Regions from separate parts of the Paenibacillus sp. MMS20-IR301 genome, predicted to be linked through region 4. Evidence: predicted binding sites of a transcription regulator. Region 4 holds the regulator's gene; each other region holds the start of a gene.

Region 1 (8,214 bases), 2.5 Mb from region 4:
TCTCCTTCGGCCGCAGTGCTGGTGGTTACAGTGAAATCACTGAAATATAACGGCGGTGTCCGTAAGGAAGAGCTGTATGCCGGTAACCGTGCGGCCTTGCTCGCCGGCTTGTCCAATATGGAGTGCCATATTGAGAATTTAAGCAAATTCGGTGTGCCGGTGCTGGTAGCGCTCAATCATTTCGAGGGCGATGCTCCGGCAGAGATCAATGATGTGCTGGAGGCTTGCCGCAGACTTGGTGTGCCTGCAGCCGTATCCAAGGTATGGGCGGAGGGCAGTGCCGGTGGACTTGAGCTTGCGTTTGCACTGAAGAAGCTGCTGGACCGGGAAGATGCTGTGAATTATGCACCGCTCTATGAAGACGGCCTGGATATTCCGTCCAAAATCAATAAAATCGTCACGGAAATTTACCGCGGCGCCGAAGTGGTGTTCTCTCCGGCAGCCAAACGCAGTCTGGCTGTGATCGACAGGCTGGGCCTGCAGCAGCTGCAGGTCTGCATGGCCAAGACGCCATATTCCTTCTCGGATCAGCCAAGGCTGCTTGGAGCACCCGAAGGCTTCACCATGGGTGTCCGGGATATCACGCTGTCCCTGGGTGCAGGATTCGCAGTTGTCATCACGGGCAATATAGTCACCATGCCGGGACTGCCGGCCAAACCCGCGGCGGAAGGGCTGCAGGTCGATGAGGGCGGTGTAATTTCCGGGTTAGAATAAAGGTTCTGGAAGGGACGCTGTAACTGCCCGGGTGTCCCTCCAGGCAATATAATCAGCCGTGCAGCCATCCAGCTGGCCGCTAATAAGACCTCACTTGCTCCGCATTTTCCTGCGGACGAGTGGGGTTATTTTATATAAACCTGCCTGTCTCTTCCTGCCGCTGGCAGACATAATGTGCTTCTGCCGGGGAAAACTAAGCCGGAGCGAAACGGACCTGCGCTTCACAGCAGCCAAGCTGATACCCGGTCCTGCCTGACTTTTCCTGAAAACTATTAAAATTTGAAATTGTGAACAATGTGAGAAAAATCACAAAAACTATTGCAATGTGATAATAATCACAATATAATCAGTGTATAAAGTGAAATTAATCACAAATACACATAAACAGGCTTTTAATTTGGAGGAGGAAGAAATCATGAAAGTAGCAGTCATTGGATGTACACACGCCGGAACCGCCGCCATTGTTAATACCGCACAACTATACCCGGATGCCCAGATTACAGTGTATGAGCGTAATGATAATATCTCGTTCCTGTCTTGCGGTATCGCGCTGTATGTAGGCGGAGTGGTTAAAGACCCGCAAGGACTGTTCTATTCTTCCCCTGAACAGCTGGCGGCGCTGGGTGTGCAGACGAAGATGCGCCACGAAGTTACGAATGTGGATACTGCCCGCAAAACCCTGAAGGCCCGCAACCTGGTCACAGGCGAAGAATTCGAAGATACGTATGATAAGCTGATTATGACGACAGGCTCATGGCCGATTGTGCCGCAGCTTGAAGGTATAGATTTGAAAGGCGTTCTGCTCTCGAAGAATTACAACCATTCCAACACCATCATTGAAGAAGCACAGAAGGTACAGAGAATTACTGTAGTCGGTGCCGGATATATCGGAGTTGAGCTGGTCGAAGCCTTCCAGATGAACGGTAAACAGGTTACGCTGATTGACGGCGAGGAGCGGATCCTGAGCAAATACCTGGATGAAGAGTTCACCGCACCGATTCAGCGGTCGCTGGAAGAGCACGGAATCAAGCTGGCGCTTGGCGAGAAGATCGCTGCTTTTGCCGGAGAGAATGGTAAGGTTACTAAAGTTATTACCAGCAAAGGTGAGCATGAGACAGATCTGGTCATTCTGTGCATCGGCTTCCGTCCGAATACAGAGCTGCTGAAGGGCCAGGTGGAGATGCTGCCAAACGGTGCGATTATGGTCAACGACTATATGCAGACCAGCCTGCCGGATGTATATGCTGCCGGTGACAGCTGTGCGATTCATTACAACCCGACCGGTAAACACGCCTATATTCCGTTAGCAACCAACGCTGTACGCATGGGTACACTTGTCGCCCGTAATCTGGTTACTAACACTATTCCGTATATGGGCACGCAGGGAACCTCGGGGATCAAGATCTACGAAGACAATATTGCCGGAACCGGCCTTACTGAGGATGCGGCCAAAGCAGAAGGACTGGATATTGAAAGTGTACTGCTGACAGATAACTACCGTCCGGAATTCATGCCGACTGTGGAGCAGGTTCAGGTAAAAGTGGTATATGAACGGGCTACCCGCCGTATCTTGGGCGCTCAGATCATGTCGAAGATGGATCTGACGCAGTCGATCAATACCGTATCGGTCTGCATTCAGAATAAAATGACCGTAGACCAGCTGGCCTTCATCGACTTCTTCTTCCAGCCGCACTACAATAAGCCTTGGAACTTCCTGAACACCGCAGGCCTGCAGGCATTGCCTAAAACTGTGGCTGTCAGAGAAACCGTAAACGTCTAAATTCCGCGATCATCCGCCGGGGCCGCTTAAGGCTCCGGTTTTTTTGTGTTGGTAAAAAATCTTCCGCCAATAAGGCTTTTGTGGTAAATTTGACATGTCAGTGAAAACTTTCACTTGGTTTTTCTGTGAGTGATATTTATCACGTAAATGTGACTGGGATCACGTTACAATGGCATAAAGGAACAAATTTTAAGTAATTAGAAGGGGATAGGAATCATGGCTTATAACAAACCGCAGGAGATCGCCGAAGTTACGGTAGAGAACGGAGTCAAGAAAGCGCACAATCCGCTCAGTGCTGTACTTATTCTCGGTTTTCTGGGAGGGGCGTTTATTTCGCTCGGATTTTTGCTGGATATTCGTGTCATTGCCGGTGCGCCTGCCGAATGGGGGTCCATTGCTAACTTTATCGGGGCTGCAGTTTTCCCTGTAGGGCTGATCCTGGTGCTGCTGGCCGGAGGAGAGCTGCTGACAGGCAACATGATGGCGGTGCCGCTTGCTTTTATCGCAAAGAAGATCTCGTTCTGGGAAATGTTTAAGAATCTGGTGCTGATAACGATCGCTAACCTGGCGGGTGCCTTGTTCGTCGCTTACTTCTTCGGGCACATTGTCGGCCTCACCTCAGACGGAGTGTATCTGGAGAAGCTGGTAAGCATGGCGGAGCACAAGATTGATGTGACCTTCCTGCAGGCCTTTGTCTCCGGGATCGGCTGTAACTGGCTCGTTGCGCTGGCGGTATGGCTCTCCTATGGAGCAGATAATTTCAGCGGTAAAATCCTCGGTATCTGGTTCCCGACAATGGCGTTTGTCGCCATCGGATTCCAGCACGTTGTAGCTAACATGTTCCTGATCCCTGCCGCTATCTTCGAAGGACACTTCACCTGGGGACAGTACTTCGGCAACTTTGCTCCGGTATGGCTCGGCAATCTTACAGGCGGTGCGATCTTCGTTGCAGCAGCCTACTATATGGCTTACCTGCGCAAGGCGCCGGCTGCGGCTGCATCCGCTAAGAGCATTCCTACAGGTGTGAAGAAACATGCTTAACAGATCAGGCAGCTGCAAGCTGCCTGTTGAATAGTTTTACCTGAGCACTTTCTGGTATCCCGGCATCCGGTTACCGGAAGGTGTTTTTGCAATCCGCAGCTGTTAGGCGGCTTCTGCTCTAACTTCTATCTTCCGGACAACACAAAATTCGCCGTGCATTTCCGACTCGGGGGAACGAAATCGGGCTCACGGCGAATAAATAGGGAGTGTTTCATATGCACTATTACCCGGGGATACGGGGAGCGAATCACTCAGGTACAGCTTATTTTCCATTGCATATATTTCATTTAATTGACGCGATAAAGCGTTAATATGGACGCTTGCTCTGCGCCCTCTTTTCAGATGATACTGGATGGATTAATGTCAACAAAGTAACAGGGGATGAAAGACAAGTTATGAGATTCTTGCAGGCTTATCCGAAGGAAGTCAAAGTATTCTTGATTGCCAGTCTGATTAATGCTACCGGCAGTGCGCTGATGTGGCCGCTGGTTACGATGTATGTATTCGATGAGCTGGGACGCAGTATGAAGGATGCGGGGATTGTGCTGCTGGTGCAGTCACTCGGCGGTATTGCCGGACAATTGCTTGGCGGATCACTGTATCATAAAGTAGGGGTAAACCGGCTGATCGTCGGGGCGCTGGCTATGAACGCACTGACCTTATTTGCGCTCCCGTGGGCAAGCGGCAGCTGGAGCCTGTTCATTATGGTCATGGGTCTGATGGGACTCTTCAATTCGCTGTCGCTTCCGGCAATCCAGGCGTTCATCGGCTTCCGGTTCGCGGAGCAGCGCGCAGAGCTTTTTAATATCATTTATGTTTCGAACAATATCGGGGTAGCCCTGGGAACGGCTCTAAGCGGGTTTCTGGGCAATTATATGCTGAGCTTTGTGCTGAACGGTGTGACTTCGGCTGTGTTCGCCGTCTTCTTCTTGGTTTATCTGCGCAAGGTGGGGGCTGCACCGGCCCATGAGACGGTCCGGAAGAAACAGCCCCAGCCGCAGGCATCCGGCCTGAAGCTGATGGGGCATACACGTATCTATCTGTATATGTCCATAGGCTCGATGTTCCTGCTGATCGGCAACTCGATCTGGAACACCGGAGTATCGCCGTTTATTATATCGGAAGGCTGGTCGAAGCAGCTCTACGGCTTCCTCTGGACGCTGAACGGCGTGCTGATCTTTGCCGCACAGCCGCTGGTCAGCCTGATCAAGCGCTGGTTCGCAGGTACCTCCACGGCACAGATGACGGCAAGTGCCGTCTTCTACTTAGGCGGGTATGCTGTAATCCTGTTTATGCCGACCTACCCGGGGATGCTGCTGGGTATGGTGCTGGCGACGCTGGGAGAGATGCTGATCTCCCCGGCCATGCCCTCCTTCATCTCAGAGCATGCCCGGCATCATGCCCCCTTCTTCCTGGGGCTTAGCGGCGGGATCGGTGCGGCGGGCAGAGTCATCGGCCCTTATCTGATGGGAATTCAATTTGATAGAGGCGGTCTCGCCCCGACAGGGTGGCTGGCTTGCGGGATGGCGGTGCTGGCTGTGGGCTTCTTCGCGGTCCACGCCTTTATTAACCGTCCGGCCCTGCGGCGTGATCTGCTGGAATCCTAATGGGATGATAAGGGGGAACAAGCAGTGCAACGAATTAATAAGGATTCAGTACTCCATATCCGTCTCTCGGAAATCAGGGATGCCCGGGAGCTGATTATTCTTGATAATATGATCTGGACAGAGCATACAACGCCGGGGCCGCTGATGTGGCGCTCCCGGGAGGACTATCTGCTGCATGCACCGCCCGGCTCACAGCTTGTGGCACTGCAAGGCGGAGAGCTATGCGGGTATGTAGGCTTCGGCTGCCCCAGCGGGATGGAGAGCAACCGTCATGTATGCGAGGTTAACATTGCGGTGCATCCGCGGTTTCAGCGGATGGGCATCGGGAGCCGGCTGATAGCCGAGATCAGGCGGCATGCTGCGGAGAACGGCATCCGTAAGCTGCGCCTGCGTGTACTCTCCAGCAACACGCCTGCGCTCGCGTTCTACCGCAAATGCGGATTCGAGGAGGAGGGGCGGCTGCGGGAGGAATTTTACCTCGGCGGACGATATGTGGACGAGATCTTTATGAGCTGCATGCTGGATAGGGAGGAATGAAGATGAAGGTTGTCTCACTTAATGTAGGCAAGCCGAAGACGGTAGATTACCGCGGCAAACCGCTGGAGACGGGCATCTACAAGCTGTCGGTTTCCGGCCCGGCGTCATTGCGGCGTGAAGGCTTTGACGGGGACGGGCAAGCTGATCTCATCAATCACGGAGGCGCAGACAAGGCGGTCTGTGTCTATCCGTTCGAGCATTATGCCTTTTGGGGGGAGCAGCTGGGCAAGAAGCTGGAATACGCTGCTTTCGGTGAGAATCTTACGGTCAGCGGACTGCTGGAGACCGAGGTATGCATCGGCGATATTTATGAGATCGGCACGGCGCTGCTGCAGGTCAGCCAGCCGCGCTTCCCGTGCTTCAAGCTGTCGCAGAAGCATGGTCCGGCAGATATGCCGGCGCGTGTACTGTCCACCGGATACAGCGGGTTCTACCTACGCGTGCTGCGCGAGGGGGAGATTGCCTGCGGAGACGGAATCCTCAAGCGGGAGAGCGGGGCAGGCGGCTTCTCGGTGAAGCAGGTGCTGTATTCCATGGAGCACGGGCGCAGGGATAAGACAGGGCTTGCCGAGCTTGCCGGGCTGGACAGTCTGGCAGCGGTAATCCGCGAGCGCTTCCGGGGCTGGCTTGCGGCTTGGGAGAGCTAGCAGATGCTGTATAGTCTTACTGTTGCAAAAACCCCCGGGTGCTGAAGCCGCATCCGGGGGTTTCCTGTGGATAGAGTGGTTTAGAGTATAAGTGCTGACAATACACAAGGCAGGAATACTCAGCCGAGCAGCTTCCATTCGCTGCGGAGCAGGCCGTACACTGCGTGATTAACGTAGCCTGCAGGCAGCTTCTCCGCCTCGCGGATTACACCTTCGAAGATGAAGCCCAGCCGCTCGGGAATCGCCCGGCTTGCACTGTTAGCTGTGGCGCAGCGGATCTCAACGCGGTTCAGCTCAAGCTCCAGCAGCGCATAATCCACGAAGACCCGGCAGGCACTGGTCATATAGCCGTGGCCTTCATAGCCTTCGCCCAGCCAGTAGCCGATTCCGACAGAGCGGTTATGCCAATCGATCCCGTGGTAGCCGATGACCCCGGCAAGCTCCTCGCGGACCCAGAGTCCGGCGGTGAAACCGCCGTTGTCACTGCCCTGCTTCACGGCATTTTTGATAAATCCGGTGAGATGATCCTGCTCGGCAACGCCGTCTACCCAAGGCAGCCACTGCCTGAGCCGGTGGCGCGAGCGCTCCACCAGCGCGAACATATGGCGGGCATGCTCCGGCAGAAGCGGCTTCAGCTTCAACTCTTCATCAATGACATAATTAAACATGCGGCTGCCCCCTTTGCGGGCGGAAGGGATACGTTCTTGCCTAACGCTTCTTCCACTCCAGTGCGTAAATGTCTTCCTCCAGAGCCTGCATACGCTGGTTAGCCAGTGTGCGGCAGTCGCCTAGCGCTCCGTTGTATATAGCCGGTCCAAGCTCCTGCAGGAAGAAATCCAGCAGATTATCTGCAGCCAGGTGGCCGATGGTCTCACCGCGTTCGGCTTCGAAGTAAGCACGGATATTCTCGGTAATCAGCTCCCGCTGCTCTTTCGGCAATTTGACGGGTTTCATGAGTACACCCCCTCTATTGAATGTTTCTATACCTCTCATGCTACCCTATCGCCCGGAGAGAAGTCAAAGCTGCATTATGCGCCGTAATCCGCCGCTTACAGCTGTTGAAGCAGCTTAAGTGAACGGGCCGCTGACCGGGGCGGACAGGCCTGTTATGCTTAACTTTATTGATCATTCCCTGCTTAACGGGTATATTAGTAGGAAACATGTTCATACAAGGAAGTAGTAATATTACAGAACGAAAGGTTGATCATTGTGGAGAATCAGGGTACCCCCTCCAATTTCATCAAGAACGTCATTACCGAAGATCTCCGCTCGGGCAAGGTTAAGGAAGTAGTCACCCGCTTTCCGCCGGAGCCGAACGGGTATTTACATATCGGACATGCCAAGGCGATCTGGATTAACTTCACGCTGGCTGATGAATTCGGCGGCAAGACTCACCTGAGATTTGACGACACCAATCCGCTCAAGGAGGACACCGAGTATGTGAACTCCATCCAGGAGGATGTGAAGTGGCTTGGTTATGAATGGGAGGAGCTCCGCTTCGCCTCCGATTATTTCAGCGAGATGTACGAGCGGGCTGAGTTGCTGATCAAGAAAGGCAAAGCCTATGTCGATGATCTTACTGCAGAGCAGATCCGTGAATTCCGGGGAACGCTGACCGAGCCGGGGCAGAACAGCCCTTACCGTGAGCGCGGCAGCGAAGAGAGCCTGGACCTGTTCCGCCGCATGCGGGCAGGCGAATTCAAGGACGGCGAGAAGGTGCTGCGTGCCAAGATTGACATGGCTTCGCCGAACATCAATCTGCGTGACCCGGTCATCTACCGTATTTCCCACTCCCATCACCACAATACCGGCGATGCATGGTGCATTTATCCGATGTACACCTTCGCGCATCCGCTGGAGGATGCTATTGAGAGTGTAACGCATTCCC
Region 2 (8,214 bases), 3.1 Mb from region 4:
AAGAATTTCGGATGCACCCTGTTCATCATATTGACCCAATAGGAAGGCGACTTCCTTCTCTTCACCCGGCTGCAGCTCTACATTGATCTGCAGGGCGCCGCAGGCGTTAGTATTATAGTTCAGCGAATTCGAACACTGGCCGTTCTCTACTGAGGCCGGATTTCCGTAGCTGCGGTAGTCACCAAGGAACGTATCCCGGTCACCGTCATAACCGGCAACCTCTGCGCCGGCCGCGCCGAAGAATCTCCAGCTTTGCTCTTCGGTAATATTTTCATTGATGACTTGAAGAATCTTATTATTCTTGTAGTAAGTCCGCGAGATGAACAGGGTGTACTGAAGGTTGACGGTATCCTGCTCATAGTTATTATCGTTGGTCAATTCGGCAAACCCGAAGAGCGCCAGCTTCCGCGGCTGAGTACCGTCGTTGCGGACCTTCATCCGCCATACCTCGTAGGTTTTGTTCAGCGGTACATAATATAAAGACTCTGTATGAATGTTATCGTAGTCCGCAACAATGTTCGTGTATCCGGTTCCATGATGGCATACCGATTGGTACTTCTCCAGATCTTTGCCTACAGGCTGCCAGGAGCCGGACCAGTAATCTCCGTTCTCTAAGTCCCTCACATAGATGTAGCGTCCCGGCTCGTCGTTGGAATTGAAGTGGTAGCGGAGATGCCGTCCGTTGGCCCCGGACTTCACAAAGCTGTAGCCTCCGGCATTTCCTGAGATAATCGCACCATATTCCGGTGAGCCCAGGTAGTTGGCCCAGGGGGCGGGTGTATTCGGTTTCATAATTAGGTACTCTTTGTTCTTTTCGTCAAAATGACCGTACTGCATAACCATTCCTCCTGTAAAGTGGATGATAGGCAGGGTTATAAACGCGCGTTCACAAACGGCTAAAGATTCCCGCCCCATTCTATTATAAGACAGCTCTAGCCCACCTAGAAACCCTAATTTTTAGTGTGAAAATCAAACAATATAATACTTTTTATAGTTGTTTGTTATATATGAACGGGTAAACCGCATTGTTATGATTAAGGAGACCGATGATTTGGAAGTGAAATGCAGAAGGAGGAATGAACAATGCTATTGAGCGATTGGTCAGAAGATACGATGAGTTACAGTTTATCTGGGGATTGGTCGATTCGCAGAGCGGAGCCGGAGACATGGGGAGTGTACTGTTCGGTTTATTATAATATGCCGTATTCCGGATTTTTCAGGGAAGCCGGATTCGCAGACCCGCGCAGGAATGCGTTCTGGATTTACAGCGGGGAGCGTAAGATCGGCGGAGTACGGATGGCGCCGGGAGTGATCTATCATCTATTTGCGATTCCTCCATTCAGCGACTCCTTCGGGATATTGCAGCAGCTGAAGAAGCTGCTGATCCATTGGACCGACCGGAAGGAGCTGATCCGAACCTATGAAGTACTTCCCGATCAGGTATCCATATACTCGCGGGCAGGCTTCTGGCCGGATGAGTTCAGATGCCGCTGGATGCAGCGGCCGACCGAAGTTTTCACCGTGAACTGGGAAGATGATCTGCGGATTGAGAGCCCACGGGTGCAGATGGATGAGTCAGGAGGCAAACGGTTTGTAAGAGAAGCACAGATTGCGGAATGTGATTTCGGCAGCTTTAGCGGCGGATTCGAAGCAGTCAGGCGGAAAAAGTCTGCATTAGAGGATTTTATCCCGGGTGAAGATCCCAATTATTCAAATGAAAGTTTGACCCGGGCTTCTACGCTGGTGTTCGATCAAGAGACAGGCAAACTGATTGCCAACTGCCGGCTGTGTCTGCAGGATGAGGCAGCCGCAGTGTATAGTATCGGTGTGCTTCCGGACTACCGGGGCAGAGGGCTGGCTACGCGTATGCTGCAGCGGGCACTGACGATTTTACATGGCCAATATCCGCTGCTCAGATTGTATGTCATGGAAGGTAATGATGCGGAAGCTGTGTATTATAATTTGGGATTTATGCCTGGCGTGCAGGAGGTACAGAGTATGTATATTCCCGCGAGGGAAATGTCTTGAAGTTCCAAAAGAACCTACAAACCCGCAAGGATCGCGGCGCTGAAGGTTCTTTTAATCATTTTATTATGATATATTAAAGATTGAAGTTTATTGTTCTCTGGGCGAAGGAGTACCACATGACACAGTTCGTATACAAGCAAATCATTGATGACCTTAAGATGAAAATCTTTGCGGGGAAGTTTGCTGACATGAGATTGCCGGATGAGCGCAGCCTCAGTGAGGCCTATCAGGTTAGCCGCAGTACCATTAAGCGGGCGCTGACTAAGATGGAGAGTCATGGAATTGTGTTCAAGAAGCGCGGTTCCGGAACATTTATCAATCCGCTGTATATAAAAAATGATTCGATCTTCAGTTACGAAGGCTCTAATCTGGGGGTCTCCGACAACTTTCAGATGCACGGCAAGAAGCCTGCTATTAAGGTGCTCGAGTTCGAGGTGATCCGGCCTACGGAAGAGCTTCAGCGGGATTTATTCCTGCAGCCGCATGATTTTGTGTATAAGATCGTCCGCCTGCGTTTGTTCGATGATGAACCCTTCATGATTGAAACCGGTTACATTCCAATTAAAATCGTACAGAATCTCGACACGGCGATTATCGAAGGCTCGATCTTTCATTACCTGGAGGAGTCGCGCAATCTGGCGGTAACCAAGTCATTTTTGTCTGTATTTGCGGAGCCTTCGCAAAGCGGTGATCACGAGCTGCTGCATTTGCAGGAGAATGAGCCTGTCGGCATTATGGAAGGGATCTTCTTCCTGGATAACGGCACGCCGTTTGAATTCTCGCATATGCGGTTCCACTACAAATACATGAAGTTCAATACCTTCGTATCGGTTCATTAACCGGTCATCGAAATAAATAGCAGAATAACGAAAAGCCGGGGGATCTGCTCCGGTCTTTTTGTCGTACATGTACAGGTTTATCAAATTTATTGGGTTTTGACAATGCATTTCCGCTGTATTTCATACTTTGTTCAAAAATTCACAATATTGGACCGTATCAATTGTTAAAATGATTGAATTTCTGAAAAGCAGATGTATGATGTAATTGTAGAAATGATACATTCAAAAAACATAGACAAAGATTAGGAGTGGAAGAAATGGGATTATCAATCGCGCAGGTGGATTATTCTTCTAAAACTTATTTGGCAAAGCTTGACGCTTACTGGCGTGCAACCAACTATATCTCCGTGGGTCAGCTGTATTTGAAGGGTAACCCGTTGTTAAGAGAACCTTTGAAGGATGCAGATGTAAAAGTGAAGCCGATCGGACACTGGGGCACGATTCCAGGGCAGAACTTTATCTATGCGCATCTCAACCGCGTAATTACTAAATATGACTTGGATATGTTCTATATCGAAGGACCGGGCCATGGCGGTCAGGTTATGGTGTCGAACTCTTACCTGGACGGAAGCTATACCGAAATCTATCCGGAAATCACCCAAGACATCCCCGGCCTCAAAAAATTATTCAAGCAGTTCTCCTTCCCAGGCGGTGTAGCCTCCCATGCTGCTCCTGAAACTCCGGGATCGATTCATGAAGGCGGCGAGCTGGGCTACTCTCTGTCGCACAGTGTGGGAGCAGTTCTGGATAACCCGAACCTGATCTCGGCAGTTGTTGTAGGTGACGGTGAAGCCGAAACAGGCCCGCTGGCAGCTTCCTGGTTCTCGAACCGGTTCATTAACCCGATTACAGATGGCGCGGTGCTGCCGATTCTGCATCTGAACGGCTTCAAAATCAGCAACCCAACCATTCTGTCCCGGATGTCGCGGGAAGAGCTGACGGCTTATTTTGCAGGAAACGGCTGGGAAGCGTTCTTCGTGGAAGGTGAGAACCCTGATCTGATGCACCCGGAAATGGCGAAGGTTCTGGACACAATTGTTGAGAGAATTGCAGCGATCCAGAAGAATGCCCGTGACAATAATGATACTACACGTCCTGCCTGGCCGATGCTCGTCTTCCGTACTCCTAAAGGCTGGACCGGTCCGAAGGCATGGGACGGCGTTCCGAATGAAGGCTCCTTCCGTGCCCATCAGGTGCCGATTCCGGTAGACCAGAAGAACATGAAGCACGCACCAGCTCTGCTGGAGTGGCTGAACAGCTACAGACCTGAAGAGCTGTTCGATGAGAATGGCCGGCTGAACGCTGACCTTGCTGAAATCCTGCCTACAGGTGACAGACGTATGGGGATGAATCCTGTAACGAACGCCGGTAACCTGATTAAGGATCTCCATAAGCCGAACTTCCGTAACTACGCGCTGGATAATTCCGTACCGGGTCAAGTAATTGCGCAGGATATGGCTGTTCTCGGCAAATACCTGAAAGAGGTTGTTACCCTTAACGAAGAGAACCGTAACTTCCGCATCTTCGGACCGGATGAAACGATGTCGAACCGTCTGGGACCTGTGTTTGAAGTGACCAAACGTCAATGGATGGACTCCATCCAGGAGCCGCAGGATGAATTCCTCGCTCCTTATGGCCGCGTAATTGATTCCCAGCTGTCCGAGCATCAGGCGGAAGGGATTCTGGAAGGTTATGTATTGACCGGCCGCCATGGGTTCTTTGCCAGCTATGAAGCTTTCCTGCGTGTTGTGGATTCCATGATTACCCAGCACTTCAAATGGCTGCGCAAGGCTACGGATCAGACTTGGCGTGCAGATATTCCTTCATTAAATGTTATTGCTACATCGACCGTGTTCCAGCAGGACCATAACGGTTATACTCACCAGGATCCGGGTCTGCTCGGTCACCTGGCGGATAAGAAACCGGAATTCATCCGTGAGTATCTGCCATCGGATGCCAACTCCTTACTGGCTGTCTTCGACACTATTCTGAATGACCGTCAGAAGATCAACCTGATTGTATCGTCCAAACACCCGCGTCCGCAGTGGTTCTCGGCAGATGAAGCCCAGGAGCTGGTAGACAAAGGACTTAAGATCATTGACTGGGCAAGCACCGATAAAGGCGGGGAGCCGGATGTAGTTATTGCTTCCTCGGGTACAGAACCAACGATGGAGAGCCTTGCAGCAATCTCGATCCTGCATGAGAAGCTGCCTGAGCTGAAAATCCGCTACATCAACGTGGTAGATCTGCTGAAGCTGAGAAGCCAGAAGCTCGATCCGCGCGGCTTGTCTGACGAAGAGTTTGATCAATTTTTCACAAAAGACAAACCGGTTATCTTTGCCTTCCACGGCTATGAAGGCCTGATCAAGGATCTGTTCTTCGACCGCCACAACCATAACCTGCATGTACACGGCTACCGTGAGAATGGCGATATCACTACACCATTTGATATGCGTGTACTGAACCAGATGGACCGCTTCGACCTTGCGAAGGAGGCTGTTCTGAGCTTGCCGGATGCCGGGAAGCACCAGGCTATCGCCGATGAAATGGATGCCATCGTGCAGAAGCATCACCGGTTCATCCGTGAGGAGGGTATTGATCTTCCAGAGGTTGAGAACTGGGTATGGAAGGCTTTGAACTAATTTATATTTAAAAGCTTGTGTAAAGGGAGCACCCCGGATGTCATTAATATGACTATGGGGTGCTCCCTTTGTGCTGTGACATCTCATCCTTCCCTGTTACAGGCAGGGAGGCTGGCAGCGAAGGAATAAAGCCCGGAGCTTCCTGCTGCAGCGCAGGCTTCCGCTGTGCGGTGGAGGCCGGGAGCGCGGCCAGGCCTCCTCCGCTCATCTCCGTCATATGTTTCCAGTAGCGCTTCGGCATCATTGAGGAACGCAGCCGGTCGTTGCGGCGCTCCTTGATTCCGATTGCATGATAGAAGCCGGTCCAGAGCCTGCGGTAGGCTTCTTCCGCTTCGTCCGGCGCGGGTGCTGTCCAGCCGCTTAGAGGAATAATGGCTTCCCGTCCGGGTTCATGAATCAGTGCCATCCCATGAGTACGGTCATAGATCATGAAGCTCTCCCCCTGGAACCGGTCGCAGAAATGGTCCTGAATGACCGGCAGCACGTAGCCCTGCGGCTCAATGACTGCAGCCATAACTGGCCCGTATACGGAGAAACGGACGAACCCCAGATACAGATGGCCTTCCCGCCGGAGCTGCTGAACAGCCTTCGTTAACGCATGTACCGTGTCATCAGCCAGCATATTCATCACCTTAGGGCCATGCGTGAAACCGAGATACAGGAAATGAAGCAGCAGCATCTCCTTATCAGGAGTATTGCTCCAGAATCCAAGACGTACCAGCTCTTCTGCCTCAGGGCTGATGCGGAGCGGAATGGACTTAAGGACTCTGTCCGCTTTGTCTTGATCGGTATCAATCCACTTTGCCTCCAGCAGCAGTCCCTGGCCTTCACCCTCTGAATGGACAGCTAAAGGAGTCTCCTTCCATAAATAACTCTCAAACACACAGCACAGCAGCCCCTCGAAGCTGCCGTCATAGGTATAGGCCAGTGCCGACGGCTTGAACATCAGGCCTCCGCCCCTTCCTTGAGCTCAAACCCGGAGAGGCCCCCTGTTCCCGCAACACCGGTTGCAGCTGTGGCAGTTGTTGCGGGTGCTGAGGGCAGAGCTGCTAAGTACTGGTCGTCGAACAGAGTCATCTGCTCATATTGCTGCGGCAGGAATGGGGCCAGCTGCTGGCCGGACATCAGTGAACGAAGCAGGGTATGCTCGCTGACCCTCAGCCCTTCCAGGGGCTTGCCCTTGCAGATAATGAAGAACTGTGCGCGCTTGAGCACGACACCGAGCTTCTTGAGTGCATGGAAATCCAGTGCCCCCGCCCGGCGGGCCTTAATGATCCGCTGTGCGCTGCGCACGCCGATCCCCGGCACGCGCAGCAGCATTTCGTACGGTGCGCGGTTAATCTCTACCGGGAACTGTTCCCGGTGGTTAATGGCCCAGCTGCATTTCGGGTCGAGCAGGGGATTGAAGTTAGGCACCGCTTCATCTAACAGCTCGCTGGCCTGAAAGCCGTAGAACCGCAGCAGCCAATCGGCCTGATAGAGCCGGTGCTCCCGGAGCAGCGGCGGCTTGGTATCGAGGGAAGGCAGCAGTGAATCCTCAATTACAGGTGTATAGGCGGAGAAGAATACCCGCTTGAGGCTGTATTTCTTGTACAAGCCCTCCGTCAGATTGAGAATCTGATAATCCGTATCCGGCGAAGCCCCCACAATCATCTGTGTGCTCTGGCCGGCGGGGGCGAAGCGGGGGGCGTGATTATATTTAACGATATCCGAGCGGTTCTCGGTAATCCGGTTCTTAATCAGCCCCATCGGCTTTAGAATGGAGACCTTACTCTTATCGGGAGCGAGCACGCCCAGACTGGCCTGTGAAGGCAGCTCGATATTGACGCTCATGCGGTCAGCCAACAGGCCCAGTCTGGACAGCAGGGCATCGTCGGCACCGGGAATCGCTTTTACATGAATATAGCCGTTGAAATGATACACATTCCGCAGCAGCTCCAGCGCTGCTATTAATTGCTCGGTTGTATAATCCGGATTGCGCATAATCCCGGAGCTGAGGAATAGTCCTTCTATATAATTACGGCGGTAGAACTGCATGGTGAGGTCAGCGATCTCTTCCGGGGTAAAAGCCGCCCGGCGGGCAGGGTTAGACTTGCGGTTGATGCAATAGGCACAGTCATATACACAGGCGTTAGTCATGAGCACCTTCAGCAGCGAAATACAGCGTCCGTCCGCGGCGAAGCTGTGGCAGATGCCCATAGCGGTTGTATTGCCGAGGCTTCCGGCTTGGCCTTTACGGTCTGAGCCGCTTGAAGTGCAGGCTACATCATATTTGGCTGAGGCGGTCAGAATCTCAAGTTTCTCCATAACATCCACGGTCATAATCCCCCTTAGTATGATGAAATTATATACCGAACATACGTTCTTGTCAAAAGAATGAAATTATGCTGTATCTATAAGAAAGGCTCAGTTTAAAGCAATTATATATTCTCTTCAAATATGCAATTATCTATTTATCAATAAGCGTATAAATATATGAAAATTATGTGAAATATTCATTGAATCCTTTATTGAAATAAAGTAGACTAGCAATAGGTTGCCACATGATGGCAATAGTAGTTTCACTGCACATGAAGGATATTACAAGACTTCAACAGATATTTTGTGAAGCGCTTTAATTGTCTCTAGTCTTAAGTGAGCTAACACCACTATCTTGGAGGTTGGTACAGCATGAGGAAGCTTAGTAAAAAGGCATTAAGTCTTAC
Region 3 (8,214 bases), 2.5 Mb from region 4:
TGCAGAACTGCTCTCGGAATCCGGCTGGAACTTTGGCGATTTCGAGCTGGCCTGGGCAGAATCTAATGAGAGCAGTCTGATTTGGCTGAGTATGCTGGCAGCGCTCATCGTGGCGGTTATAACAGTTCTGTCGCTGCTCCGGCGGGCTGCGCGCAGGCGGCAGGAAGCGGGCGGGGCCGATGCGTAAACCGGTCATAGAGCTGAGCGGAATATCCTTCACCTATCCGGGAGCTGAACAAGCTGTGCTGCAGGATGTATCGCTGCGGCTTATGAAGGGAGACTTCACTGCCGTGATCGGCAGCAACGGGTCGGGCAAATCTACGCTGTGCAAATGCTTTAATGGACTGATTCCGCATTATTACACGGGTGAGTTCAGCGGAGAAGCGGTAATCTGCGGGAAGCCGGCGGCGGGGCGGAGTGTGGCTGAGCTATCCAGGCATATCGGATATGTCTATCAGGATTTCGAGAATCAGCTGGTCCGGCCGACCGTCCTGGATGATGTGTCCTTCACGCCGCTCAATTACGGCTTCGCAGATTACAAAGAGCGGGGGGAACGGGCGCTGGCACTGACCGGGCTGAGTGAGCTGCGGCATGAATTTGTCTGGCAGCTGAGCGGCGGGCAGAAGCATCTGCTAGCGCTTGCAGGGGCACTCGCGATGGATCCGGAGATTCTCGTTATTGATGAACCGGTCGCCCAGCTCGATCCGCAGCATGCCCGCCACATCTATGATATTCTGCGCAGGCTGAATGAGCAGCACGGCAAAACGATTGTGGTTATTGAGCATCACGCGGAATTTATCGCCGAATACTGCCGGAAGGTGGTTTTAATGGATAATGGTTCAGTCCGCTGGCATAAGCCTGTACGGGAAGCCCTGTCTTCTGTACAAGAGCTGCTCGCACTGGGGATCTATCCGCCGGATGTCACCAGAGCAGCCTGGATGCTGCAGCCAGGCGGATCACAGGAGAGGCTGCTTCCGCTGAGTGTGGAGGAGGGCAGGCTGCTGATGGTCCGCCGGGCCGACCTGCCGGAGGAGTCTGCTCGCGCAGAGCTTCCTTACGGGCAGGCTGTCACGGACATCCGGCAGGGAGAAACGATCGTGGAGCTTAACAGTGTCCAGCTGTCGTACCGTACGATTCACAAGACGCTCCATCCCGTGCTGAACGGTATAGAGCTGAAGCTGGGGCAGGGCGAGTCTGTCGCGCTCATCGGAAATAACGGGGCAGGTAAATCCTCCCTAATGAAGCTGATTGCCGGGATTGCCAGGCCGTCATCCGGCACTGTGCAGGTCAACGGAATGACCGTGAACGGGCTGCCGCCCGAGCGGCTGTCCGGGACTGTGGCCTATGTATTCCAGAATCCGGAGGAGATGTTCATCGAGGACTCCGTGGAGAAGGAAATTGCCTATTATCTGAAGGCACGGAAGCTGGCGGATGCGGAGGCCAGAACAGCAGAGATGCTGGCATCGTTCCGGTTAAGTGAGCTTGCCGGTCGGGATGCCCGCCTGCTGAGCGGGGGCCAGCAGCGGCGGGTCTCGCTGGCGGTTGGCGCCGCTGTCCGTCCGGCAATTATGCTGCTGGATGAGCCTACAGCCAATCTCGATATTTCCACCAGGCAGGAGATGGTCAGTGTGCTGAAGACGCTGCGCAGTCATGTGAAGACAGTGGTCATTGCCACCCACGACATGCAGCTGGTGTCCGAATGGGCCAGCAGAATTATCGTTCTGCATCAGGGACAGATCATCGCTGACGGAACGAAGGATGAGATCTTCGCTGACAGCCTGCTCTTAAGGCGAGCCGGGCTGGCAGAGACGCAGCTGATGGAGCTGGGCCGGAATCTGGGGCTGCCGGGCATTTGCAGCAGTCTGGAGCAGTTCGTCAGCCGGGCAGAATTACAGAGGGAGGCTGCAGGAACCTATGGAGGCTGTTAAGAAGGCGCTGGACCGGATATCGGTCGAACAGATTAAGCTGCAGCTGCTTGGAACCGCCTATAACAGCAGTGCTACGTTTCTCGGGCGGCTTGACCCGCGTACTCTGCTGATATGGTATTTGTTTTTTGCCATCGTGCCTTGGTTTGTCCATAACCGTACAATCCTGTTAGGCATGTTCGTGCTGATGGTTATAACCACCGTTCTGTCGCGCGTCAGCCCGCTCATTATCTTCATCCTCTGTCTCGGCTTAACCGGCCAGATCGGCTGGATGTTCCTGCTGACGCTCTTTTTCGGCGGAGGGACGGAATCTCTGCTGCCAATGCTGACCTTGACGCTGAAGCTGTCCGTCATTTCCCTGGCGAGCATCACGGTGTTCTCCAGCCTCGACCCTGAACGGCTCAGTGACGGGCTGTCCGCATTGGGTGTTCCGGATACCTTTGCTTTCAGCTTGTCGTACGGCTACCGCATTCTGCCGGCCCTGCTGGAGGAGTTCCACCAGATTCTGTTATCCTTCAGGCTCCGTGGCCAGCGCCCTTCCCGGCACGGGCTGCTCTACTGGAGAACAGCCGCTTATTATCTGCGGATTGTGGTGCTGGTCTTCTATCCGCTGATGCTCAATACGGCGAAGCGCTCACGGACCACGATTGAAGCGCTGGAGACACGCGGGTTCAGCTATGGCCTGGGTAACCCGAAGGTGAAGAAGATCAAGCTGTCTTATTTGCGAATGAAGCGTACGGACTGAGCTTTTGCATCGGGCTCAGCCGTTTATATTATCATCCTGTTCTGGCTGGGGACGCTGTATCCCGGGCTGGTATATTAACCTGCAGCTAAACAACCTACTTGAAGGAGCACAGCTATAATGAATATTGATCTGCACACACACGGCAAGCTGTCGAAGAAATCTGCATTTTCCCCGGAGTATTTCGCTGAAATGATGGCGGAGGCTAAGGAAAACGGGCTGCAGGCGGTCGCGTTAACCGAGCATTTTAACACTTCCAATTTCTATGCAATGTACGAAGCGCTGGACCGGCTCTACCCTTATAACGGGCATTATTATGATGTGAACGGCCTGAAGCTGTTTCCTGGCATGGAGGTTGATATTGCAGAAACAGGCCATATTCTGCTGATCGGGCTTAAGGAGAACGTTCTTGCCGTTCGTGCCCTGCTGGAGGCTCATACCCTTGAGGGCAGCTTCATTCCGTTCAGACAGCTGCTTGATTATGCGGATGAATACCGGCTGTGGAAGATCGGCGCGCATCCGTTCCGGACCTCTACTCCGCTGCATCAGCTTGATCCTGAGCTGCTGAAGCGGCTGGATGCCTTTGACTACAATGCCAAGGATATTTATATGCAGGGGGCGGAGGCTTACAAGAATCTGATCACACCGTTCGCAGCGCAGCTGGGGGTCCCGGTTATTGCCGGCAGCGACAGCCACCAGTGCCTGCAGTATGGCAGTGTGGTGAATAAGCTGCATGAGCCCTGTTCTACGGTTGAAGAGCTTAAGGAGGCGGTGAAGCAGGGCAGATATGAGATCGAGCTGTCGCCATGCCTGCCTGTTAAAGTAAAGGCTTCGGTGATGATGAAAAAGCTGCTGAAGCAGCTGGCGGGTGAAGCGCCTTCGAGGGATGAGGCGGAGATAGAGTATCAGGCGTAGGCTCCCGCTGGTTGGGGCTGATTAAACTGTAAACAAGCCGGCAATGGTGCCGGCTTGTTTCAGTTTAGGCTATTATTCAAAAGCCTGCAGCAGTGCCTGCGGATTAAACGGACCTACAATTTTGTAAGCATTCAAATGCGGGTTATTCAGATCATTATCATAAATAATCAGATGGCTGTTTCCCTTCAGAATGATATCAAAACGCTGTTTCCGGTCAGCCTGTACGATCGTAATATAATAGCTGTGTGCATTACCGGAAGTTACATTCCGGGCGGATTTTAATAAACGGACGTCAGAGAAACCGGCAAATATTTGTTGAATAGCCTTTGGTTCAGTAACCACGATATCCTTTTGTTCACCGGGAACAGAAGACAGGCGCGTAATTTCCAGGGAAGCGATATCCTCCAATGTTATCATCCGGGCAACTATTTTTTTGAGTGAAGTGTAGCGGCTTGCGGTATAAGCCATGAGAGAAACACCTGCAGCCGCCAGAATGGCGCCGGTCAGCATATACTTGTCGCTTTTTTTCATTGATTCTGTTCCTCCTTGCAGTATGGTTGTATAAGTCACAATTATAAATCTATCTATTCCTCCAAGCAAATCCGCTTCTTTTACTTATATTTCGCTTATTCTCTTTAACGCTTGTAAGCAACCACCCGAATTCTGCGGTAGTCCATCACCCAGCGCCCCTCCTGAAAGAGCGCCGGTCTCAGCTCCTGCTCCAAATGCTGAAGGACCGCCTCCCAGACACCCATAAAATAATTGTCACGCCCGAGGCTGCTCAAGTGTTATATCTATAGAAACAGAAGAAATAGAAAAAATTAAAAGAAGGGAGACCAGCGTGGATTCCATAGAAGAGAAGATCAGGAGGATACAGGCCGGAGATGCCAGCCTGTTCTCAGATGTAATCAGGCTGTACCAGCAGCAGATCTACCTCTACTGCTTCCGGCTGCTGAACAGCAGGGTAGAGGCAGAGGATGCGGTGCAGGATATCCTGATTAAGGCTTACCAGAATATCGGGCAATACAAGCCGCAGGCGGGTTTCGTATCCTGGCTTTACAAGATCGCTTACCATCATTGTCTGAACCAGTTGAGGCGGCAGAAATTTCAGCTTCAGCTGCGAAGGCTTCTCCGGCAGGAGGTCACGGTGAACAGCGCTGAACAAACGGTCGAGAACCGTCTATTCAGCGAGCCGGTCTCAGCCGCCCTGGGGAAGCTGAATGCGGAAGACCGGAATTTGCTGATTCTGCGTATTTATGAAGATAAATCGTTTGCGGAAATCGGCGAAATCCTGGGCGTCAGCACGGCTGCTGCACGCAAAAGATATGAACGGACCAGAAGCAAGCTCAAAAAGGTGCTCGAAAGAAAGGAGATACAACTATGGACAAGCGTGAATTGACCCAGGAGGAGCGGTTTCTGAAGGACGGTGACCGGTCTGCCGGTTTCACCCCGGTTGATGTACATGAACCCGTAATGAAAGCGCTCGGGCTTGGCGGAACGCTATCGGCTGCAGGAGAGCTGACCTCTCCGCCAAGCGGAGAGACTCCTAACATTATGCGCAGGCTGGAGGCAGAAGCCGGAACGAGTCGGAGACGCAAGCGAATCCCGCGGATTCCGGTGCAGGGCTGGGCGGCGGCACTCCTTGTAATAGTCTTGCTGGGCGGCGGCTATACCCGGTATTCCGGTGAACTCCGGCAGGGAGCTGAGTCCCAGTACAAGGTGCTGCCTTATAAGCCGCTTCCGGCGACGAACTCAGGCGGTATGATTATGAAGCCGGATGAACCCTTGATTCCCTGGCCGGCCCAGGCGCAGCCGAGTGAAGAGGATGAACTCTACAAGCTGAAATATTCAAAGGGCTACAATGTTATAGAGACACTGCTGAATCCCGGAGAGTATGCCACATATGTGATCAAACGTGCAGACAGGGAAGAAGAAGGTCATCTTGGCTTGTACAGCCCGCCGATCATATTCAAGGACTACTCCGCCTATAAGACCAGTGCAGAGAAGTACCACGCTCCGGAAGTGAAGCAGCCGGGGAATATGCCGGAGGGGTATATCCTGGATGAGGCGTTAATCAAGCCCTCCTTGATAAAGGTTGAAGATGAGAAGCAGTTTAAAGGCGAAAGCGAGATTGACCTGGGAGACAACTTCCGGATGACCTGGAAAAGGGAGAAGGCGGAGAACATCGCTTATGATTCTTCTGCGCTGGTGTACAAGAAGGGGAAGAGTCAGGTGAGAATCAGCGCTTCGCGTGTGGATGAGAAGGCTGAACCGGCAGAAAGCCTGCTGTGGACCGAAACGACAAAGGTTGAAAATATTGATATTGGCGGCAAGGAGCTTATTTATCTCGAACCCTCCAGCGATGAAAAGATTGATCTGGGGTATAAGTACAGACTGGTCTGGTCAGATCCGGAAGCACAGATCATCTATAATATGTCGGTCCGTGAGGAGGAACCGGAGTTAACCAAGGATGAGGTCATCCGCATTGCGGCCGGTATGATGAATTAACATAATCCGGTTACTTTAATTACTAAACGTTTTCTTTAGTTACGTAAGCTTCCAAGGCAGCCCTCTTGCAGCTATGATAATTGTGAAAATATGCACAAGGGGGCAACACAACAATGAACAAGAGATTAGCAGCTGCACTTATTCTCGTTCTCTCCGTTATGCTGGTTATCGCTGGCTGCGGTAACAACAATGCGGGCAGCAGTACCAATGAGAGCACGGGTAAGAATACCGCGACTACAGAGCCGGCAGCGACTGCAGAGCCTAAAGAGACAGCCGAAGCCGTATCTGGGGCATCTGAAGCAAATTATACACCCTATGACCAGTTAAAAGATAAATATGATATTATCATCGTCGGTGCAGGCGGTGCGGGAATGTCGGCGGCACTGGAAGCCAAAGCTAACGGCATGAATCCGGTGATCCTGGAGAAAATGCCGGTAGCCGGCGGTAACACTACCAAGTCCTCCTCCGGGATGAACGCATCGCAGACGAAGTTCCAGAAGGAGCAGGGAATTGAAGACAGCAACGACCTGTTCTACGAAGAGACTCTGGCCGGCGGTCATGATACGAACAATAAGGAATTGCTCCGGTTCTTCGTGGACAACTCGGCAAGTGCGGTTGACTGGCTGGATTCAATCGGCATCCGTCTGAACAACATCACCATTACCGGCGGAATGAAAGAGAAACGTACCCACCGTCCGGAGGACGGCTCTGCAGTAGGCCAATATCTGGTAGCAGGTCTAGTGCGGAATGTTCAAGAGAAGGGTATTCCCTTGTTCGTTAATGCAGATGTGAAGGAGCTTACTGTACAGGATGGTAAAGTGAACGGCGTTAAGGTGCTGTTCAACCAGGCAGATGAGAAAATTATCACCGGCTCGGCAGTTATCGTGACTACCGGCGGTTTCGGCTCCAATATGGAGATGATTACATCCGTCCGGCCCGACCTTGCAGGCTATGTAACTACGAATCAGATCGGCAGCACAGGTGACGGGATCCGGATGATTGAACAGGTTGGCGGGACTACGGTAGATCTGGATCAGATTCAGGTTCACCCGACAGTGCAGCAGGAGAAATCCTACCTGATCGGTGAAGCGGTCCGCGGCGAAGGCGCTATTCTCGTCTCAAACGAAGGTAAACGCTTCGGCAACGAAATGGATACCCGTGATAAAGTAACGGCTTCGATCAATACCCTGCCTGACAAATCAGCCTATCTGGTATTTGATTCCGGCGTGAAATCCCGGGTCAAGGCAGTTGACCAATATATCAAGATGGGCGTTGTCAAAACAGCGGACACGATTGAAGCACTGGCTGAACAAATCAATGTTCCGGCAGCTGAACTCAAGGCGACAGTGGACACATGGAACGGTGCAGTCAAGAGTAAGACGGATGCGGAATTCGGCAGAACTACCGGGATGGACAATGACCTGTCCGGCGCCCCTTATTATGCCATCCTGATTGGCCCCGGGATTCACTATACGATGGGCGGCGTAGTGATCAATACGAATACTGAAGTCCTGAACAAGGAAGGCAGCCCGATTACCGGATTGTTCGCAGCAGGTGAGGTTGTCGGCGGATTACACGGCCAGAACCGTATCGGCGGCAACTCGGTGGCGGAGATTATTATTTTCGGACGCCAGGCCGGAATCAAGTCAGCTGAGTTTGTAAAAGCGCAATAAGCAATCATTGCATATGATTATGATGGAAAAAAGGGATGCCCCTAAGCCGCAGGCTTACAGGGCATCCCTTCTTGTGTGTCTCCGGCGCCTACCCCTGAATGGCCGGAGACGGGGAGGGCTTGGCTGTCCGGGTTAAGGAGAACAGCTCCAGCTCCGGCCGGTGCCTGCCGGCCAGTGTATCGGACAGGAGCTCGGCAGCAATCATGCTGTAGACGGTGCCGTTGCCGCCGTAGCCCTCAATGAAATAACAGTGAGGGTATTCCGGATGAGGGCCCATGTACGGCAAGCCGTCCCGTGTTGAGCCGAAGACGGCTCCCCAGGAATATTCAGCTTCAATTCCCTGAAGCTCCGGAAACAAAGCCACTAGCTCCTCCAGCAGCCGCTGGCTTTGCGAGAGCACCCGCACCTCCCGGCGGTCAGGATCAGTGAGCTGCTCGTCCTTGCCGCCGGC
Region 4 (8,214 bases):
GCGCAATGTGTACCTGAGTGCAGAGGAGCGCAGCCAGGCGCTGGTCTTGTCACGGTCCCTGCGCGAAGCCCGTCAGGCGATTGAAGCCGGTACGGTCCGCACTGCAGATGAAGCCCGCCGGCTGCTGGTATCGGTTATTTCGGAATCCCCGCTTGCCGTTATCGATTATGCCGAGATTCTGACCTTCCCGGATCTGGAGCAGCTGGAAGGCGGCAGCCCGCTTAGTACGGCTGGCGGGGAAGTCATTATGGCTCTCGCTGTGAAGTTCGGCAGAACCCGCCTGATTGACAATAATGTATTTATTCCTAAGGAGGCTCACGCACTTGTTTAGACATATGATGAAATCCAAAATCCACCGGGCCACCGTCACCGAAGCTAACCTTAATTATGTAGGCAGCATTACCATTGATGAGGATCTGATGGAAGCGGCTGATCTGCTGGAGAACGAAAAGGTGCAGATTGTGGACAACAATAACGGATCCCGTCTTGAAACTTATGTCATTCCCGGACCGCGCGGCAGCGGTGTGATTTGTCTGAACGGTGCTGCCGCCCGTTTGGTACAGCCTGGTGATACTGTTATTATTATTTCTTACGCAATGCTGTCGTCCGAGGAGCTGGCGGGCCATAAGCCGACTGTTGTGTTCGTAGATGCGGACAATAAGCCGGTGAAGCTGGCGGATCATGAGATTCATGCAACGATCGCCTGAAGCATCCGCGGCAGTGCCATGTAATCAATGGCAGGGATGAAGACACTCCGACTTGTGAAAAATGAAGGCAGGCAAGCTTAGCTGACTTCATTATCAGTAAGGGTGGGATGTCCGTTGTTTCAACATTTATTTGCTGAGATGAACAAGATGCTCGAGGAGATCATAACCGACTACCCTTGTGCGGAGGGAGCCCGCCGCAACGACCTTTTATCCAAATATAATATGCTTCACCGGATCAGCGATAATGTCATGGATGAATGGCTGGCCTTTGCCGAGAAGCTAAGCCAGTTCCGTGACGGGGCGGACTTCCAGCTTCAGCCGGAGGAGGCTACGCCGGAGCAGGAGGCGCCTGAGCTGGCTATGGATGCTTTTGTCCGCGGCCAGGGGTACTACAAGCTGCTGATGTACCGCAAGTGCATTGACCAGTTCAAGGAAGTTACAGCGAAGCATCCGGACAGCCTCGCGGCCCGGCTGTATCTGGCCATGGCTTACCTGCAGGAAGGTGAAGGGGAGACTGCCTGGAGCCATCTGCATCATATGCTTGGCCTCATCCGTGAGACGAAGCTGAAGGCAATGATCTATAATGCGCTCGGCTGCATCAGAGCCTCGCAGGAACGCTTCAACGAAGCAAGCGAGCTGTTCAGCCTCTCCCTGCTGCATGATCCGGCCCTCCCGGAGCCAAGCCTGAACCTGGAGGTTTGCGCAAGACGCGGCGGGAAGCTGCAGTTCGGGCAGCAGCTGGTTTCGCTTTTATAAACATTTGTATCCATTCAAGCGGTGCAACCTACTTCCCGGGGTGTGCATCGCCTTTTTTCGTAACTTCTGTTATGCTGATAAAGAGTCTCATGGGAAAGGGAATAGAACTTATAATGAAATTTGCCGTGCTTGATTTTGAAACTACAGGAACCCAATCTGTGGGAGAGATTATCCAGGTTGGCCTTGCCATTATAGAGGATGACGGGACGATCTCCCGGGTGTATGGTTCCTACGTCAAGCCCGGAGCGCCGATTCCTCCTTTTATTACGGGCCTGACCGGAATTACAGATAGTGATGTACAGGATGCGCCGGAGCTTGATGAGATGATGATGGAGCTGGTGCCGCTGCTTGATGATGTGGTGCTGGTTGGACATAATGTGGCGTTTGATTTTCATTTTTTGCAGAATGCGCTGGACCGCTGCGGCTATCTGCCGTTTCAGGGGCGGATTCTGGATACTATCGATTTTCTCAAAATATGCTTTCCTTCACTGACAACTTACCAGCTTGGTGCAGTGAGTAATCATTTCGGCATTACGCATGACCGTCCGCATCAGGCGGACAGTGATGCGCTGGCTACCGCGCTGGTGCTGCTGAAATGTCTGGAGGAGCTCTACAGTCTGCCTCTGCTGACCATTCAGCGGCTGAATGAGCTGTTCACAGATGAGGACAGTGATCTTGCCTGGTACTTCGACGGACTCCTCCGTGAGCGCGAGATGGAGACCTTTCAGCCGGAAGGTGATTTAACCTTCTACCGGCAGCTGGCGCTGGCTGTAGGGGACTGGGCGGAGCTGGCTCCGCCGCGTGAGGATCACGCAGGCAATCCGCTGCAGAATATTACGTTCAAGGAATACATGGAAGAGGTCACCCTGCGCCTTAAAGAGGCCCTTCCGCAATATGAGAGCCGCGAGGCGCAGGAGCTTATGATTCACGAGGTAATGACGGCGCTTGCGCAGGATAAGCATCTGCTGATTGAAGCGGGCACCGGAACGGGCAAATCGCTCGGTTACCTGCTGCCGGCCATTTATCACAGTATCCGCAGTGACGAGAAGGTCATGGTCAGCACGCATACGATCAACCTGCAGGATCAACTGCGTGAACGCGATATCCCTTTGCTCACCAGCGTCGTCCCGTTCCCGTTTAAGGCTGCGATCTTTAAGGGAAGAGGGCATTATTTGTGTCTCCGCAAGTTTGAACATAGAATTATTAAGAAGGATTTCACAAGCACCCGGGAAGAAGCGCTGACAGCAGCGCAAATGATCGTCTGGCTGACCCAGACGCAGACAGGCGATGATGAGGAGCTTAATTTACACGGCCGCGGAGGTGATTTCTGGGAGACGGTAGCCAGTGATACCGACTCCTGTCTGGGGCGTTCCTGTCCGTGGTTCCGCAAATGTTATTATCACCGGGCGAAGCATGAAGCCGGAATTGCCGATGTAGTTGTTACCAATCACTCCAAACTGTTCGCAGACGTTAAGGCCGGGCATCAGCTGCTTCCGGCTTACGAGCATCTGGTTATTGATGAGGCGCATCATCTGGAAGATATCGCCGGTAAGCATCTGGGCATGCAGATGAAATATTTCACAGTCGCCCATACGCTTACCCGTCTGTACAAGGACAGCCGCAGCGGTCAGCTGCCGGCCCTGCGCCAGACTTTGCAGTCTTCAGGCAGTGAGCAGGCTTCGGAATGGAGCGGGGTTATTGACCGCATCTATCCAGACCTGCTCACCGTGAAGGAGTCGTGGGATGCGCTTAGCGACAGGCTGTTTGGCCTGCTGCCGGAGCGCAGCGATGCCGGGGCCGGAGAAGCCGGGCAGCTGGTTGCGCGCCTGCTGCCCGGAAAGAAGCCAAAGGAGTGGGAAGAACTGGCTGCGCTGGAGAATACGCTTCATCTCAGCCTGAGCGATATTATCCGTAAGGGTGATAAAATGCTCAGCGAGATGCGGGATACGGACAGCCAGTCGTCTTCAGACAGCCTTGTGACTGACATCGGCGGACTGTTCAAGGACCTTGCATCCATCCGGGAGCAGATCCGGTTCTTCATGACGCTGAACGATGAGAATATTGTGTATTGGCTGGAGGGAAGCGGCAATTACCGCGGCAAGTCACTGCAGATGTACGCTGTTCCGGTCGATGTCAGCACACAGCTCAGAGAGCTGTTCTTCGACAAGAAGAAGAGTATTATTCTGACTTCCGCCACTTTGTCGGTGGACAAATCCTTCCAGTTCATGATTGATAATCTGGGTCTGGGCGGAGCTGCAGAAGAAGGACGGCTGATGACTTCGCTGCTGCCGTCTCCGTTCAACTACCGGGAGCAGGCGCTGCTGGTCATCCCCCGTGACTTCCCAAGCGTGAAGGGCAGCATCGGGGATGCCCGGTTCGTTGATACGCTGGTACGTTCACTCGCAGAAGCGGCTATAGCCACGCGCGGGCGGATGCTGGTGCTGTTCACATCATACAAAATGCTGCGGCAGGTGTATGATCCGCTTAAGGAAGCCCTGGCAATGCAGGATATCTCAGTGCTTGGACAAGGGGTGGAGGGCGGTAGCCGGAGCAAGCTGATCCGCCGTTTCCAGGACAGCCCGGCTGCGGTGCTGCTGGGTACGAGCAGCTTCTGGGAAGGGGTAGACATTCCCGGAGATGCACTGACCTGTCTCGCTATCGTCAGACTGCCGTTTCAGCCGCCGAACCATCCGCTCGCCGAAGCGAAGTCGGAGCTGCTGCAGGCCCAAAAGAAAAATCCGTTTATGAAGCTGTCTGTTCCGCAGGCGGTCATCCGGTTCAAGCAGGGCTTTGGACGGCTGGTCCGCACCGCACAAGACCGCGGCATTGTTATTGTATATGATACCAGGGTCATTGAAGCTTATTACGGGAAATACTTCCTGTATTCACTGCCCGGTCCGAAGATGGAGCATATGCTGACTGAGCAGATGGTTCCGCGGATTGCAGAGTGGCTTGATGAAGGCGGGGTTTCATAAACGGCTGCCGGTTGATATTATTAATAGATCCTAATTTACCCGAAGACCCGGTCGCTGCTGCTGACCAGATGCCGCGGCAGCGGAGCAGGGTTTCTATAACTAACGAAAAGCAAAAAGGATCGAAGGGGAAATTTGGAACTGTAGGAGCGATAGCGATCGCCTTTGCCACCGGATTTATACCGCTAAAAGTGGTATTAATTAAGAAATTTTGGGGCAACAGCGGCCGGAAGTCCAAATGTTCACCGCAGTGACAATTCAGCTTTAAGTTCAACTTTTTTAATGCTATCAAACTAAGACTATGCTTACGAAGCAAGTTTTGCACGAAGTTAATAAATGAAGCGTTTGCTTACAAAACTTTTAGGAGGAGAAAACATGAAATCGGATAAAATATCGGAGGCCGTCGTGCGCAGGCTCCCAGTGTACCTGCGTTTCCTGAACGATCTCCAAAAACGTGAAATCTCTACAGTTTCTTCTCAGGAGCTGGGACAAAAGCTTGATCTGAACCCTGCCCAGATCCGCAAGGACCTGGCTTATTTCGGGGATTTCGGCAGAAAGGGCATCGGTTATGATGTCTCTTATCTCATAGAGAAAATCCGCCACATTCTGAAGCTGGACCAGCAAATTAATGTAGCGCTGGTAGGAGCCGGTAATCTCGGCCATGCCTTGTCCAATTACAATGCCTATCTGAAGGATACGATGAAGATCACGGCTATTTTTGATGCTTACGAGCCTAAAGTAGGCCAGCAGATCAACTCTCTGACCGTACAGCCGATGAATGAGCTTGGTGATACAATCCGCGCGCAGGGCATTCGTATCGGGATCATTACCGTACCGGACAGCGAAGCCCAGAATGTAGCGGATATCCTGGTGGATTCAGGGATTGAGGCTATTCTGAACTTTGCCCCGGTCATTCTGAAGACGCCGGCGAACATCCGGATTCACGCTGCCGACTTCACTACCGATCTGCAGAGTCTGGCTTATTATTTGCATGATGGAAAGGAAGAAGTGGCAGATGAGCAGCAATAAAACTGTTATTGAGAATGGCCGTTTCCTCGTTCCGGGCAGTGACCAGCCGGTGCTGAGCGGTTATATGACTATAGAAAATGATCTGATTACGTACATAGGTGAAGCTAAGCCTGTAACGGGTGAGGATTTCCAGGTCATCGACGGCAGCCGTCTGCTGTTCATGCCGGGTCTCATTAATACACACGGCCATGCAGCCATGTCGCTGCTCCGCGGGTATGGTGATGATATGGTCCTTCAAGCCTGGCTGCAGGAAAAAATGTGGCCGATGGAAGAGAAATTCACCGGTGATGATGTGTATTGGGGAACTTCGCTGTCCGTGCTGGAGATGCTGAAGAGCGGCACTACCACCTTCCTCGATATGTACGACCACATGGACCGGGTAGCGGAGGTTACGGAGCAGTCCGGAATCCGCGGCGTGCTGATGCGCGGCGTTATCGGCCTGTGTCCCGAAGAGGTGCAGAACCACAAGCTGGCGGAAGCGGTTGCTTTTGCCCGGAACTGGCATGGCAAGGCAGACGGCAGAATTACCTCGATGATCTCGCCGCATGCGCCTTACACCTGCCCTCCTGAGTTCTTCATGAGGTTTGTACAGGCTGCCCATGATCTGGACCTGCCGATGCATACGCATATGTCCGAAACCCTGCGTGAGGTAGAACAGAACGCGGCTGATTACGGACTCCGTCCGGTTGCACACCTTGAGAAGCTGGGCATGTTCACGCGTCCGTCCCTGGTTGCCCACGGTGTTCATCTGAATGATGAGGAGATCGGAATTCTTGCCCGCCATAATGTCGGCGTATCGCATAATCCCTGCAGCAACCTGAAGCTGGCCAGCGGCGTAGCCCGTGTTCCGGATTTGCTGAGAGCCGGTGTTAAGGTGTCACTCGGCACAGACGGTGCAGCCAGCAACAACAACCTGGATATGTTTGAGGAGATGCGGATGGCCGCGCTGATTCACAAGGGTGTGAGCGGTGATCCGACGGCCGTACCGGCACCGCAGGCGCTGCTGATGGCGACAGAATACGGGGCGCAGTCTATTTTCCTGAATAATATCGGGCGTCTTGCTGCGGGGATGAAGGCCGATTTCATCGCGATTGATATCGATCAGCCGCATTTGCTGCCGCACACGGATCTCTTGTCACATGCCGTATATTCAGCCAGCGGCAAGGATGTCGAGCATGTATGGGTGAACGGCAAGCAGGTTGTGAAGCACAAGCAGTGCCTTACCCTGGACGAAGAGGCTATCCGCCGTAAAGCGCAGGAAACGTTCGAAAATCTGCTTAAACGGTAATAGAGGTTATATAGAAAGGAAGCTGCATGTTGAAAAAGAGGAGAAAGTGGCTTCCGCTGGGGATCTCCCTGGTATTGCTCCTTCTGTTCGGACTAAGCCAGTTTTACGCCTACATTATGAAGGATCAGTGGAACGAGCGGAATGAAGCCAGGCAGCTTGCCAGAACGCAGGCCGGGCTGACGGAAATAACGAAGGCGCAGAAATCCATCTGGGATGAAAATTCAATCTACTGGGTCCTTACCGGCATCAATGACGCAGGTACAGAGCTGATGGTCTGGGTCCGCTTTACCACGGAAGGCAAGCCTGCCGGGGGAGAGAACGGGGTATATGCGGAAGAGATCAGTAAGGGAACCTCAGAGGCCCAGATCCGTGACAAGATCGCACGTGAGCTCCCGGGCATCACGATTAAACGGCTGCTGCCTGGTGTGTATAGCGGAGAATATGTCTGGCAGTTATTTTATAAAAAAGACGGGCGGTTCTATTACAGCTTTTACCGTTTCAGTGATGGCAGCGCCATTGGGGACGGTTACAGCCTGCCCATCCGGTAATAAAATACCGGCAGCATTCCATGCTTAATCAGGCGGGGGGACAAGGGATTGTTCTCCTGCTTTTTTTGTTAAAAACGCTCATGGGAGGCCGAAATGCATTACTTTACAACGTATATCCTTATGATTATGGGCAGTATTCTTTGCATCCGGTTGGGACGGAAGAGTGGAAGGAAGTCCCAAGTCATTATTGGTTATTTACTTCTGGCCTTTGAAATTATTTTGCCGGTACTCTCGTTTACGTTCGGATTGATTGATGGTTTGAAAGAAGGATAGCATCGATTGATATATTATAGTATATGTTGAAAGATATATTCATGATAGAGCTTGATGTATACGCAGAATTGTAAAATGAGGATAGAGTGAAGGCAACAGCAGTTCAGAGCAGGATTCTGAGCTGCTGTTTTTTATATTACGCCCAAACGGGGCTAATCTGAAGCAGCTCTTTTGCCGATAAAGAATGATAATCTTCTGAAACATCCAGAAATTAGTATCAAAAATTTTAAATATATTCACACTTTTCCGTAAAATCGTATATACACCTGTGATATACTACTATTTGTATCAAGGCATGCTTAAGAGCATGCGAGTTCGGAAACTGGACATGCTTGCTGGTCATTATTATAAATAATAGCTTGCTCATCTTTGAGAGGAGGACGTTTCTTGAAACTGCGTCTTATGCCTGTGCTTCTAACGTCTCTGCTGTCCGTTGCCCTGTTGTTTGGTGGCTGGTATGCTTACCGCCAGTTCGCTGTTCAGGAGCCGCTGCAAAAGCTTGTATCGTCCTATGAGGGCGTGAAGGATTCCCATATTACTATTAAACGCAATGAGGTAACTTTGAAACTTGATTTACAGCCGGGCACGAAATTGCGCGAGCTGGTGCAGTATGTCTCCAAAGAGGGCGGCTCCGCTATTAA

What was found. The regulator Rex, encoded in region 4, represses fermentation and respiration genes when NADH is low (regulators of the CRP and FNR family bind a similar motif). The targets are predictions, from matches to a motif close to TTGTGAAATATTTCACAA.
Region 1: the regulator Rex is predicted to act here: its motif matches at 2,573-2,590, upstream of LOS79_RS26910 (formate/nitrite transporter family protein).
Region 2: the regulator Rex is predicted to act here: its motif matches at 2,995-3,012, upstream of LOS79_RS23785 (phosphoketolase family protein).
Region 3: the regulator Rex is predicted to act here: its motif matches at 6,171-6,188, upstream of LOS79_RS15400 (flavocytochrome c).

What each region holds. Positions count from the first base shown of each region.
Region 1 covers NZ_CP135275.1:6,278,128-6,286,341, forward strand. The annotation lists gene LOS79_RS26900 (formate--tetrahydrofolate ligase) at 1-714, shown strand, start outside; gene LOS79_RS26905 (FAD-dependent oxidoreductase) at 1,130-2,494, shown strand; gene LOS79_RS26910 (formate/nitrite transporter family protein) at 2,711-3,535, shown strand; gene LOS79_RS26915 (MFS transporter) at 3,931-5,142, shown strand; gene LOS79_RS26920 (GNAT family N-acetyltransferase) at 5,167-5,679, shown strand; gene LOS79_RS26925 (MOSC domain-containing protein) at 5,682-6,326, shown strand; gene LOS79_RS26930 (GNAT family N-acetyltransferase) at 6,446-6,994, opposite strand; gene LOS79_RS26935 (DUF2164 domain-containing protein) at 7,035-7,280, opposite strand; gene LOS79_RS26940 (glutamine--tRNA ligase/YqeY domain fusion protein) at 7,527-8,214, shown strand, end outside.
Region 2 covers NZ_CP135275.1:5,588,217-5,596,430, reverse strand. The annotation lists gene LOS79_RS23800 (glycoside hydrolase family 94 protein) at 1-792, opposite strand, end outside; gene LOS79_RS23795 (GNAT family N-acetyltransferase) at 1,084-2,028, shown strand; gene LOS79_RS23790 (GntR family transcriptional regulator) at 2,145-2,867, shown strand; gene LOS79_RS23785 (phosphoketolase family protein) at 3,125-5,509, shown strand; gene LOS79_RS23780 (TIGR03915 family putative DNA repair protein) at 5,562-6,455, opposite strand; gene LOS79_RS23775 (putative DNA modification/repair radical SAM protein) at 6,455-7,816, opposite strand.
Region 3 covers NZ_CP135275.1:3,534,639-3,542,852, reverse strand. The annotation lists gene LOS79_RS15435 (DUF8171 family membrane protein) at 1-187, shown strand, start outside; gene LOS79_RS15430 (ABC transporter ATP-binding protein) at 180-1,928, shown strand; gene LOS79_RS15425 (energy-coupling factor transporter transmembrane component T family protein) at 1,915-2,670, shown strand; gene LOS79_RS15420 (PHP domain-containing protein) at 2,788-3,582, shown strand; gene LOS79_RS15415 (hypothetical protein) at 3,655-4,113, opposite strand; gene LOS79_RS15410 (RNA polymerase sigma factor) at 4,424-4,981, shown strand; gene LOS79_RS15405 (DUF4367 domain-containing protein) at 4,963-6,090, shown strand; gene LOS79_RS15400 (flavocytochrome c) at 6,204-7,763, shown strand; gene LOS79_RS15395 (NAD(P)/FAD-dependent oxidoreductase) at 7,852-8,214, opposite strand, start outside.
Region 4 covers NZ_CP135275.1:1,037,346-1,045,559, forward strand. The annotation lists gene panC (pantoate--beta-alanine ligase) at 1-331, shown strand, start outside; gene panD (aspartate 1-decarboxylase) at 324-707, shown strand; gene LOS79_RS04450 (tetratricopeptide repeat protein) at 822-1,463, shown strand; gene dinG (ATP-dependent DNA helicase DinG) at 1,577-4,438, shown strand; gene LOS79_RS04460 (redox-sensing transcriptional repressor Rex) at 4,811-5,464, shown strand; gene LOS79_RS04465 (amidohydrolase) at 5,451-6,752, shown strand; gene LOS79_RS04470 (cell wall elongation regulator TseB-like domain-containing protein) at 6,779-7,300, shown strand; gene LOS79_RS04475 (hypothetical protein) at 7,961-8,214, shown strand, end outside.